Regions from separate parts of the Streptomyces sp. NBC_00259 genome, predicted to be linked through region 3. Evidence: riboswitches for the same ligand, from Rfam matches in the RefSeq annotation. Region 3 holds a riboswitch; each other region holds the start of a gene.
What was found. A riboswitch is a leader RNA that binds a small molecule or an ion and turns the genes downstream of it on or off. The one in region 3 is predicted to bind cyclic di-AMP.
Positions count from the first base shown of each region.

Region 1: it holds a riboswitch for cyclic di-AMP, as region 3 does, so the genes downstream of both, OG766_RS26750 (M23 family metallopeptidase) here and OG766_RS31575 (M23 family metallopeptidase) in region 3, are expected to answer to the same signal.
Region 2: it holds a riboswitch for cyclic di-AMP, as region 3 does, so the genes downstream of both, OG766_RS04335 (C40 family peptidase) here and OG766_RS31575 (M23 family metallopeptidase) in region 3, are expected to answer to the same signal.

Region 1 covers NZ_CP108080.1:5,907,808-5,911,074, reverse strand. Annotated here, with positions in the region: gene OG766_RS26755 (GntR family transcriptional regulator) at 56-733, opposite strand; gene OG766_RS26750 (M23 family metallopeptidase) at 912-1,685, opposite strand; cyclic di-AMP (ydaO/yuaA leader) riboswitch at 1,699-1,863, opposite strand; gene OG766_RS26745 (M16 family metallopeptidase) at 2,127-3,267, opposite strand, start outside.
Region 2 covers NZ_CP108080.1:982,468-985,734, reverse strand. Annotated here, with positions in the region: gene OG766_RS04345 (helix-turn-helix domain-containing protein) at 1-356, opposite strand, end outside; gene OG766_RS04340 (ATP-binding protein) at 650-1,153, shown strand; gene OG766_RS04335 (C40 family peptidase) at 1,283-1,759, opposite strand; cyclic di-AMP (ydaO/yuaA leader) riboswitch at 1,763-1,935, opposite strand; gene OG766_RS04330 (hypothetical protein) at 2,281-2,586, opposite strand; gene OG766_RS04325 (ATP-dependent Clp protease proteolytic subunit) at 2,594-3,229, opposite strand.
Region 3 covers NZ_CP108080.1:7,038,445-7,041,711, reverse strand. Annotated here, with positions in the region: gene OG766_RS31585 (STM4011 family radical SAM protein) at 1-64, shown strand, start outside; gene OG766_RS31580 (SGNH/GDSL hydrolase family protein) at 88-879, opposite strand; gene OG766_RS31575 (M23 family metallopeptidase) at 1,081-2,094, opposite strand; cyclic di-AMP (ydaO/yuaA leader) riboswitch at 2,099-2,252, opposite strand; gene OG766_RS31570 (alpha-galactosidase) at 2,783-3,267, opposite strand, start outside.

The DNA of each region.
Region 1 (3,267 bases), 1.1 Mb from region 3:
GCAGCACGAAACCAGCCCCTGGAATTGCTCTCGCTCTTTGTATACGGCGTCATCGTTAAAGGCGGCCGCCCGCCGTGTTTACGGAATGTTGCGAGGACCTCACACCGGCGGGAATCCGCAGCCGGTGCGCACCGGTCGTCCGTTCGGCGTGCAGGGCGGTGAGGGCCCGCGCCCGCTCCGCGTCACCGCGCGCCACCGCGTCGACGATCGCGCCGTGCTCGGCCCAGGCCTCCACGGGCCGGGCGGGCAGCTCGACCGCGTACATCCAGGCGATCTTGTGGCGGAGCTGCGTGAGCAGGGCGGTGAGCCCCGGGCTTCCGCAGGCCTGCGCGAGCGTCTCGTGGAACCATGCGCCGAGCGAGCGGAGATCATCGCCCTGCCCCCGCCGCGCCCGGTCCTGGCCGAGCCTGACCAGGCCACGCAGCACCTTGAGATGGGCCTCCGAACGCCGCTGGGCGGCCCGCGCGGCGCCGAGCGGCTCCAGCAGCAGCCTGATCTCCAGCAGATCGGCGGCCTCCTGCTCGGTGGGCTCGGCGACACACGCGCCGGCGTGCCTGCGGGTGACGACGAAGCCCTCCGACTCCAGGGTGCGCAGTGCCTCGCGGACCGGGACGCGCGAGACGCCGTAGCGGCGCGCCAACTGCTCCTCGGTGAGCCGGCTGCCGCGCTCGAAGGCACCGGAGACGATGTCGTCGCGGATCGCCGTGCACACCGAGCGGGCGGGAATGCGCATACCGAACCTCCGCTTTAATCGCCGCGAAACCCAGTCGAGCGACGCCTGTTCCGTGACTCTATTCCAGGTGGCGTGATTTTCCGAAGGCCCGGAGGAATCCGCGGATATCTTTTGGCCGGAATACGCCGAAGGCCCCGGCTCGGAGGAACCGAACCGGGGCCTTGACGGAAGCGGAAGGTCAGACCGCGACGCCGTGCGCACGCAGATAGGCGATCGGGTCGATGTCCGAGCCGTAGTCGGCGCCGGTCCTGGCCTCGAAGTGGAGGTGCGGGCCGGACGAGTTGCCGGTCGACCCGGAGCGGCCGATCTGCTGACCCGGGGTGACGCTCTGGCCGACCGAGACGCTGATCGAGGAGAGGTGACCGTACTGGGTGTACGTGCCGTCGTGCATCCGGATGACGACGTTGTTGCCGTACGCGCCACCCCAGCCGGCCTCGACGACCGTGCCCATGCCGACGGCGACGACCTTGGTGCCGGAGGCGGCGTGGAAGTCGATCCCGGTGTGGCTGCCGGAGGACCACTGTCCGCCGCCGGCGTGGTAGCTGGTGCTGACGTAGGAGCCGGCGACCGGGAGCGTGTAGGTCAGCAGGCGCTTGCGCTCGGCCTCGCGGGCGGCGCGCTCACGGGCCTCGCGGGCCTCCTTGACGCGGACCTCCGCCTTGCGCTTGGCCTCGGCCTCGGCCCGCGCCTGCTCGGCGGCCAGGGCGGCCTCCTGCTGCTGGGCGTCGGCCTGGGCGCCGATCTGGTCGGCGAGCGAGTCACTGGCGACGATGGCCTGGGTCAGGCCGGTGTCCTCCACGGGGCGGATGTCCGCCTCGGCGGCGAGCGCCGGGGAGGCGAGGGTGCCGATGACGCCGGTGGTCGCGATGGCGGCGACGGAGGCGACGCCCGCGCTCCTGCGCGACAGACGGCTCGGACCACGATGCTTCCCGGTGGCACGGGTGAACGCCATGTAGTGGCTGATCCTTTCCTTCCTTCTCGCCTACCGGGTTAGCTGACGGGTTCGGAGCAGGAAGGTCTCCTACGGGCCCCTCCGCACGGGTGCGAAGGCGTCCGATTCACCCCAGGGGGACATGTGGGTCCCCGGCTCCCCAGGCTCACGCCCGACGGGGACTCGGCGATGGCTGTCCGATGCCGCGGGTGCGGCGAGTGCAACTTGCGGACAGCGCAGAAGACGCTAAGCCGATCTTCGCGCAATCACCAAACAGACACCGGTATTTGTAGTGCACGCCACAGGGCAGACACATCTCCTCCCCAACAAAACGGACATACGAGAAGGCCCCGTTGGCGGGGCCAACGGGGCCTTCTGCGGTCCAACCCGGCGTCCGGGGGATGTCCGGCCGGACGCCGGGCGAGGCCCGGTGGATGTCCGGTCGGCGTCCGGAACGGTCAATCAGCCAGTGACAACGGTCACTTCACCGATGCCGAGGGCCCGGACGGGCTCCTCGATCAGCGCGGCGTCCCCGACGAGGACGGTGACGAGCCGGTCCACCGGGAAGGCGTTGACGGCCGCGGCGGTCGCCTCGACCGTGCCGGTCTCGGCCAGCCGCGCGTACATCTGGGCCTGGAAGTCGTCCGGGAGGTCCTGCTCGACCTGGTCGGCCAGCGTGCCCGCCACGGACGCCGCCGTCTCGTACTTCAGCGGGGCCACACCCACCAGGTTCTGCACGGCCACATCGCGCTCCGCGTCGGTCAGACCCTCCGCGGCGAGGGTGCGCAGCACCTTCCAGAGGTCGTCGAGCGCGGGGCCGGTGTTCGGGGTGTCGACCGAGCCGCTGATCGCGAGCATCGACGCACCGGTGGCCCCGCCCGGGGACGAGGGCGCGGCGGAGCGCAGCACCTGCCCGAAGGCCCGCACACCGTACGTGTAGCCCTTCTCCTCGCGCAGGACGCGGTCCAGACGGGAGGTGAGCGTGCCGCCGAGGCAGTACGTGCCGAGGACCTGGGCCGCCCAGACCCGGTCGTGCCGGTCGGGGCCGATCCGGCCGATCAGCAGTTGCGTCTGGACCGCGCCGGGGCGGTCGACGATGACGACCCGGCCCCTGTCGTCGGCGGTGATCGGCGGCATCGGACGGCTCTCGGCCGTGTCACCGGTCCAGCCGCCGAGCGTGTCGGCCAGCACGGCGTCCACATCGACACCCGCGAGGTCGCCGACGATCACGGCGGTGGCCGTGGCGGGCCGGACGTGCGCCTCGTAGAAGGCCCGTACGGCCGCGGAGTCGATGCGCTCCACGGTCTCCTCCGAGCCCTGGCGGGGCCGGGACATCCGGGAGGAGGCGGGGAACAGCTGCCTGGAGAGTTCCTTGGCGGCGCGGCGGGCCGGATTGGCCGTCTCGTGCGGGATCTCGTCCAGCCGGTTCCGTACGAGCCGCTCGACCTCGCTGTCGGCGAACAGCGGGGCGCGCAGCGCCTCGGCGAGCAGACCGAGGGCCTTCGTGAGCCGGGAGACCGGCACCTCCAGGGAGATCCGGACGCCCGGGTGGTCGGCGTGCGCGTCGAGCGTGGCGCCGCAGCGCTCCAGCTCGGCCGCGAAC
Region 2 (3,267 bases), 6.1 Mb from region 3:
GAGGTCTCCAGCGTCCGCGCCGTACTCGCCTGGGACTCCAGGCTGATGAAGTCCCGGTACTGGGGAGGGATCACCCCGCGGTAGGCGTGCCACCAGCCCGTGCCCCCGCCGTCCGCCGTGCCCGCCAGCGTCCCCAGCAGCTCCCGCAGCCGCGGATCGGCCACCCCGTAGGCGTCGAGCAACCGGGCCACATCGGCGGGCTTCACCCCGCTCGCACCGGTCTCGATGCGGCTCACCTTCGACTGGTGCCAACCCGCCAGGCGTGCCGCCTCCCGGCTGGTGAGGCCCGCGTCCAGCCGCAGGCCGCGCAGTTCCTCACCGAGCTTGCGGCGGCGCACCGCGGGACCGTGCCGCATTCCGTCCCCTCCTCCGTTCCTCCTTCGGTCGTCGAGTGACCGGCGTACGACCGGCGCGTGAGCGGCCGGCGCAGCGCAAGTCTGCGCCCAAATACGTTCTCGCGTCGCAGAGTTCACCGCTTTGAGCGACAGATATATGCATATCAAGGTGGATCGGCACCAACAGGGGCGGCACAGTGGCACTCTGACGGCTAGCGCACACTCTGGCGCACAGCGCAGTCCGAGGCTGTTCCGGCACCGCATCCGCTGCGTGCCGCGCTCCCGCAGCCCCGGTGGGAAAGGGACAGCTCGCCATGGCCGACCATCAGGAAGCCTCCATCACCCTGCCGAGCGATCCCGCCTCGGTCCCCGCCGCGCGGAGATACGTCTCCGAGGTCCTCACCGAGTGGGGGCTGCCGAGGGAGGACGACGCGGCCGACACGGTCCGTCTCATCGTCTCCGAACTGGCCACCAACGCCGTTCAGCACACCTTCGGACAGTCACCCACCTTCACGGTCGACGTCCGTCTCGAGCGCGACGAACAGCTGTGCGTCGGTGTGACCGACAGCCATCCGCGCTGGCCGCAGCGGCTGCCCGCGGCGGTGCAGCAGGACAACGGCCGCGGCATGGTGATCATCCGCTGGCTCGCCGCCGAGTGCGGGGGCAGGCTGCACGTCAGCCCTACCCCGGAAGGCGGCAAGACCGTCTGGATCGCCATGCCCTGGAGCCCCGCGCCGGCCGTCGTCCGCACCGAGCGCGGGGCGGTCCCGTCGGGCGGGCTCCCCGGCGACCCCGCTCCACAGGGGCACCGGCCCTGAGCCCTCCACGGCATCCCGCCGTTGCGTACGCGTACGGACGCCTGCGGACGCGTACCGGCCGCGCCGTGGAGGGCCGTGACCGCTCCTCTCGTCCCTCGGGGCCCCGGACGGTGCCGGGGCCCGGACAACTCAGCGCACGCGCCCGTAGCGCACGCTCTTGGACCAGATCTTGCTCAGCTTCACCACGGAACCGGTCTTCGGCGAGTGCCAGATCCTGCCGCCTCCCGCGTAGATGCCGACGTGGTACACGTATCCGCGGGCCTGGAAGAAGACCAGGTCACCGCGCTGCCGTTGGGAAGCGCGGATATGACGGGTCCGGTTGTACTGCTGCTGGGCCGTGCGCGGCAGCTTCTTGCCGGCCTTCTTGTACGCGTAGAGCGTCAGTCCCGAACAGTCGAAGCGATGCGGCCCCGTGGCCCCGTAGCGGTACGGAGAGCCCTTCTTCGACGCGGCCACGTTGAGTGCCTTCGTCGCGTGTGCCGCGGTGGCATGGGCCTCGGGCGCGCCGCCCGGCAGGACCAGCGAGCCGCCGACGGCCGCGATCGTGAGTGCCGAGACGGCACCCGTCCGGGACAACAGGGACGGGAGATGTGTCTGCGCAGACATGCGCAACCCTTCGTCAGCCGCCTGTGAAGGATGACCTGTCGGGTTCGGACCGGCGAAGACGCCCGGCCGCGTACGCGGCTTCACCCCAAGGACCGGCCATGATGTGCGGCCGGCCCGTACTGCTCGGGTCCTCCACTCCTGCCGAAGCCCTCATGTCGACCAGGCATCCGGTGCGGCGGCAGGACTCGGCGTCCGCCCGGACCGCCCCGCCGCGGTGGCGGGGGCTTGTCGTCCCAGGGATCTTGACCCACGAACTGCCGGATTTCCTCTTAGAAACGGCGTTTTGTGAGGCTCCTCACCAATGACCTATTCGAGTGGACAGAGCCGTTTGGCGGACAGTGCGTCGCCCGGTGACGAGCGCTGTACCAGCGTCGGAACGGGCCGTTGCGCCAGTCGGCTCAGCCCACGGCGCAACTTGCCCGGTGCATATCGTGCAGCCGCGACTGGTCCGGATGGGCGACACCCACTCGTACGCCTCCGGCGTGCCGCGAGGTGCGCGGTGGCCGTCGGGCGGCGGACCGTCAACTCGGCGACTCCGGAGGTACGGTGATTCTCGACGCCCTGCGCTCCCCGTCCAACACCCGCAGCGCACGGGCCAATGTCGGTGCGTGCAGCTCGCTCTCACCGCGCATGTGCATGACCGTCAGCGCGTCCCGGAGCGCCGTGGCCCGTACGACGAGCGCCTGGGCGGCACGAAGCGCGCCGTAGGTGTGCGTGCCACGCGCCGGGTTGATCCTTCCCAGCTGATCGACGACTTCGAGATAGCTGTCGATGAACTCACTTTCGGCACGCGTCAGTGCGGGGAGCGGCGGCAGTTCGGGCACCACGGCCGGTTCACCGGCCGTGGAGGGAAGTCGCGGACGTCTTCCGGTTCTTGACGATGTGATCGATCAGCCCGTATTCCTTGGCGCCCGGGGCGTCGAAGACCTTGTCACGCTCGATGTCCTCGGCGATGCGCTCGGCGCTCCGACCGGTGTGGCGTACGAGCACGGCGGCCATCAGCTCCCGCAGCCGCAGCAACTCCTGAGCCTGGAGATCGAGATCGGTCGGCTGTCCCTGCACCGGCTCCGCCAGGGAAGGCTGCTGGACGACGATCCGGGCACCGGGCAGGGCGATCCGCTTGCCGGGGGCGCCTGCCGCCAGCAGCACCGCGGCCGTCGAGGCGGCCCGGCCCAGACAGGTCGTGGCGATGTCGCAGGTCACCACCTGCATCGTGTCGTAAATGGCGGTCATCGCGCTGAGGGAACCGCCGGGGGAGTTGATGTAGAGCGCGATGTCCTGGTCCGGGGCGGCGTACTCGAGGTGCAGGAGCTGCGCGATGACGTCGTTGGCCGAGGTGTCGTCGACCGGTGCGCCGAGGAACACGATCCGCTCGGCGAGGAGCTTCGCGTACGGATCGAGGGTGCGGAGCCCTGCGCTGGTGCGCTCCGTGAACTCCGGCAGGACATGGCGGGCGGACGGGTGGTTCATGGCGTACCACTCCTCATGCGGCCGCGACGGTGCGGCGG
Region 3 (3,267 bases):
GTCGCTGCCGCTGTACGACGTGTTCGCGGGCGGGGTCCTGGAGAGGATCCCCGCCTCCGCGTAGAGACGTGCCCGCAGCGAAGGAACTCAGAGCGGAAGCAGGTCCGGGCGCTTGGGCTCCACATGGTCGCCGGACGATTCGCCCCGGAGCCGACGGCCGATCCACGGCACGAGGTACTCGCGCGCCCATTGGATGTCGTCGCGGCGGACTTCGAGCGTGCCGCGCGGCGGCAGCGGCGGCCACGGCTGGTCCGGGTCCGCGGGCACGTCCACGCCGAGCACCTGGGCGGCGCGCAGTGCCACACGCGTGTGGCCCTCGGCCGAGAGATGCAGCCGGTCGTCGTCCCAGGCACGTCTGTCCTGGACGGACTTGAGCGACCAGAGGTCGAGGACGGGGCAGTCGTAGCGGTCGGCGATGGCGCGGACGTGCGCGGTGTACGTGGCGATCTTGCCGCGCAGATGGCGCAGGACGGGCACGTCGCGGGTGTCGAACCCGGTCGTCACCATGACGGTGCCGACGGAGGTGGCGAGTTCGGCGACCGCCCGTTCGAAGCGCTCCGCGACGTCGTCGGGGTCGGTGCCGGGCCGGATGATGTCGTTGCCGCCCGCGCAGAACGTCACCAGGTCGGGGGCGAGTTCCTTCGCGCGCGGGACCTGTTCCTCGACGATCTGGTCCAGGAGCCTGCCGCGTACGGCGAGATTGGCGTAGCGGAAGGTGTGTTCCGGTACGCGGTCGTCCAGCAGGACCGCGAGGCGGTCCGCCCATCCGACGAACTGTCCGCCGGGTCCCGCGTCTCCGACCCCCTCGGTGAAGCTGTCACCGATCGCCGCGTACGACCCGAATGAGCCCTTTGTTCTTGATCGCGAATCGTCTGCCACGTCGAGCCATCTTTCCCGGTGAGAAGTGACCTACGCCACCGTAGGGAGGGGTTGACGGGGCGTGATATAGACCACCAGGTCAGTTTTCGGCAAAGCGGGAATAGGCGGAGACCCGCGAAAACGCGGGCGTCCGCCGGCCCCTGCGCGGGGCCGACGGACGGAGTCGCGCGGCGTCAGGTTCGGGACGCCGTGTCAGGTGCGTCAGATCGAGACACCGTGCTGGCGCAGGTAGGCCAGCGGGTCGATGTCCGAGCCGTAGCTCGGGCTCGTCCGGATCTCGAAGTGCAGGTGCGGGCCGGAGGAGTTGCCGGTGGAGCCGGACAGCCCGATCTGCTGGCCGCCGGTGACACCGTCGCCGGACGCGACGGAGAGCTGCGAGAGATGGGCGTACTGCGAGTACGTTCCGTCGCCGTGCTTGATGACGACCTCGTTGCCGTACGCACCGCTCCAGCCGGCCGAGACGACGGTGCCCGGGCCGACCGACTTCACGGACGTCCCCGTGGAGGCGACGAAGTCGACACCGGTGTGGTAGCCGCTGGACCACATGGCACCGGCGGTCTTGTACGCGGTGCCGATGCCACTGGTGACCGGGGCGAAGAAGCCCGAGGGCGCGGGGGCCTGGGCAGCGGCCGGAGCGGCCGCGGCACCGGCGGCGCGGTCGGCGGTGCGGGAGGCACGCTCGACGGAAGCGGACGACTTCTCGGCCTTCACGGCCTTCTGGGCCTTCTCCGCCTTCTCGGCCTTGGCGGCGGCCTTGTCGGCGGGCGCCTTCTTGGCCGGGGCCGCGGCCTTCCGCTCGGGCTTCGGCTGGGCCTTCGCCTCACCCTGGGCCGTCGCCTTGCCGCCGAGGACGAGCTTCAGACCCGGGTGGATCAGCGAGGGGTCCGTACCGACGGCGGCGCGGTTGTCGGCGTACAGCTTCTTCCAGCCGCCGCTGACGTTGTGCTCATCGGCGATCTTGGAGAGGTAGTCACCGGCCACGACCGTGTACGGCTTCGGCGCCTTGGGAGCCTGCGGCGCCTGCGGGGTGACGGCCTTGTGAGCGACCGAGGCGACCCGCTCGGGGGCTGCGACGGGCGCGGACTTCTCGGCGGCGTGCGCACCGGCGGCACCCATGAGCGGGAGTGCGATGGCGGCCCCGCCCGTTCCTGCGGCGACGAATCCGCGCGTGAACGGGCTGGTCCTCGGACGGCGATGCTTACCCTTACCGGGCATGGCGAATTCCTCTCCGCCGCCTGCGAGGTGAGCTGTCGGGTTCGGGCTGGAGCTGCCCGGCCGCGCGACTCGCGCGACTTCACCCCAAGCCGTCCGGGGCTCCGGACGGCGTACTACCTGGGTCCCCCGCTCCTGCCACACGTGGGTGGGTGCGATATTCCGGACGGCGGCAGGATTGGGCGTTCCGACCGGATTGCGGTGACCGTAAGCGAGCCGGGTCGAAGTGAACAAGCCGTCTATTCCCCCCGGGAATCCCCCTACCGGATATCAGCGCACATTTCCCGGTCACGCTGCGTGGATTACGGATCTTCGATTTCCCAGGGGACAAGGGGGTCCGGCCGCGGTGCACCACCACAGAACGTCACGGATATGATCCCGCTCACGGGCGGATCCCCATCCCCTATTCAACCGGGGCGCGTTATACAAAAACGCCCAATCCGGACACATCGCTCATTAGCGACGGAATGCATCCAATGGCGCGAGTGGCCGCGAAAAGGCGAGCCCTTTCCGTGTGCGGAACCAATTCCGAACAACAGGTGAATTCAGCAATTCGACCGCCGCTCCCCGGAACTCGCCACGGCGCAGGCCGAGTTGCCCTCGAACCCGGTCGAGGACCTCCGCCCGGCGTCCCGCCAGGCCCGGCGCCACCGTCAGACGGCCCGGCGTTCCGCCGGGCCCGGCGCGATGGTCAGGCCCGGCGGCGCAGGCGGAGGACCATCGCGTCGAGGTCACCCCTCAGGCCGGTGGAGAAGCCGTGATGGAGGAGGACGGCGCCCCGGTGGAGGCGGCCGGTGTCCAGGCACTCGTACTCCGCCGACGGGTCGAGCCCGCGCAGCCGGAGCCGCGGCGGAAGCTCTCCGTGGTGCTGGGACTGCAGCCAGGCCAGTACGACGGCCTCGTCCCCGCGCAGATACTGCACCGCGCTCAGCCCGCCCGCCGGCGGCCGCAGCCGGTACAGCTCGCCGTGCTGGACGACCGGTCTGATCTTCTTGTAGAGCTCCACCCAGTCACGCGCCTCGGTCAGCTCGTCCTCGCTCCATGCGGTGAGGTCGCCGCCGATGCCGAGCACCCCGGCCATGGCGCTCACGAACCGGAAGCGCAGGGTGCTGACCCTTCCGTTGAGCTGGACGTTCGGGCTGTCCGTGACCCATGCGGCCATCACTCTCGCCGGGT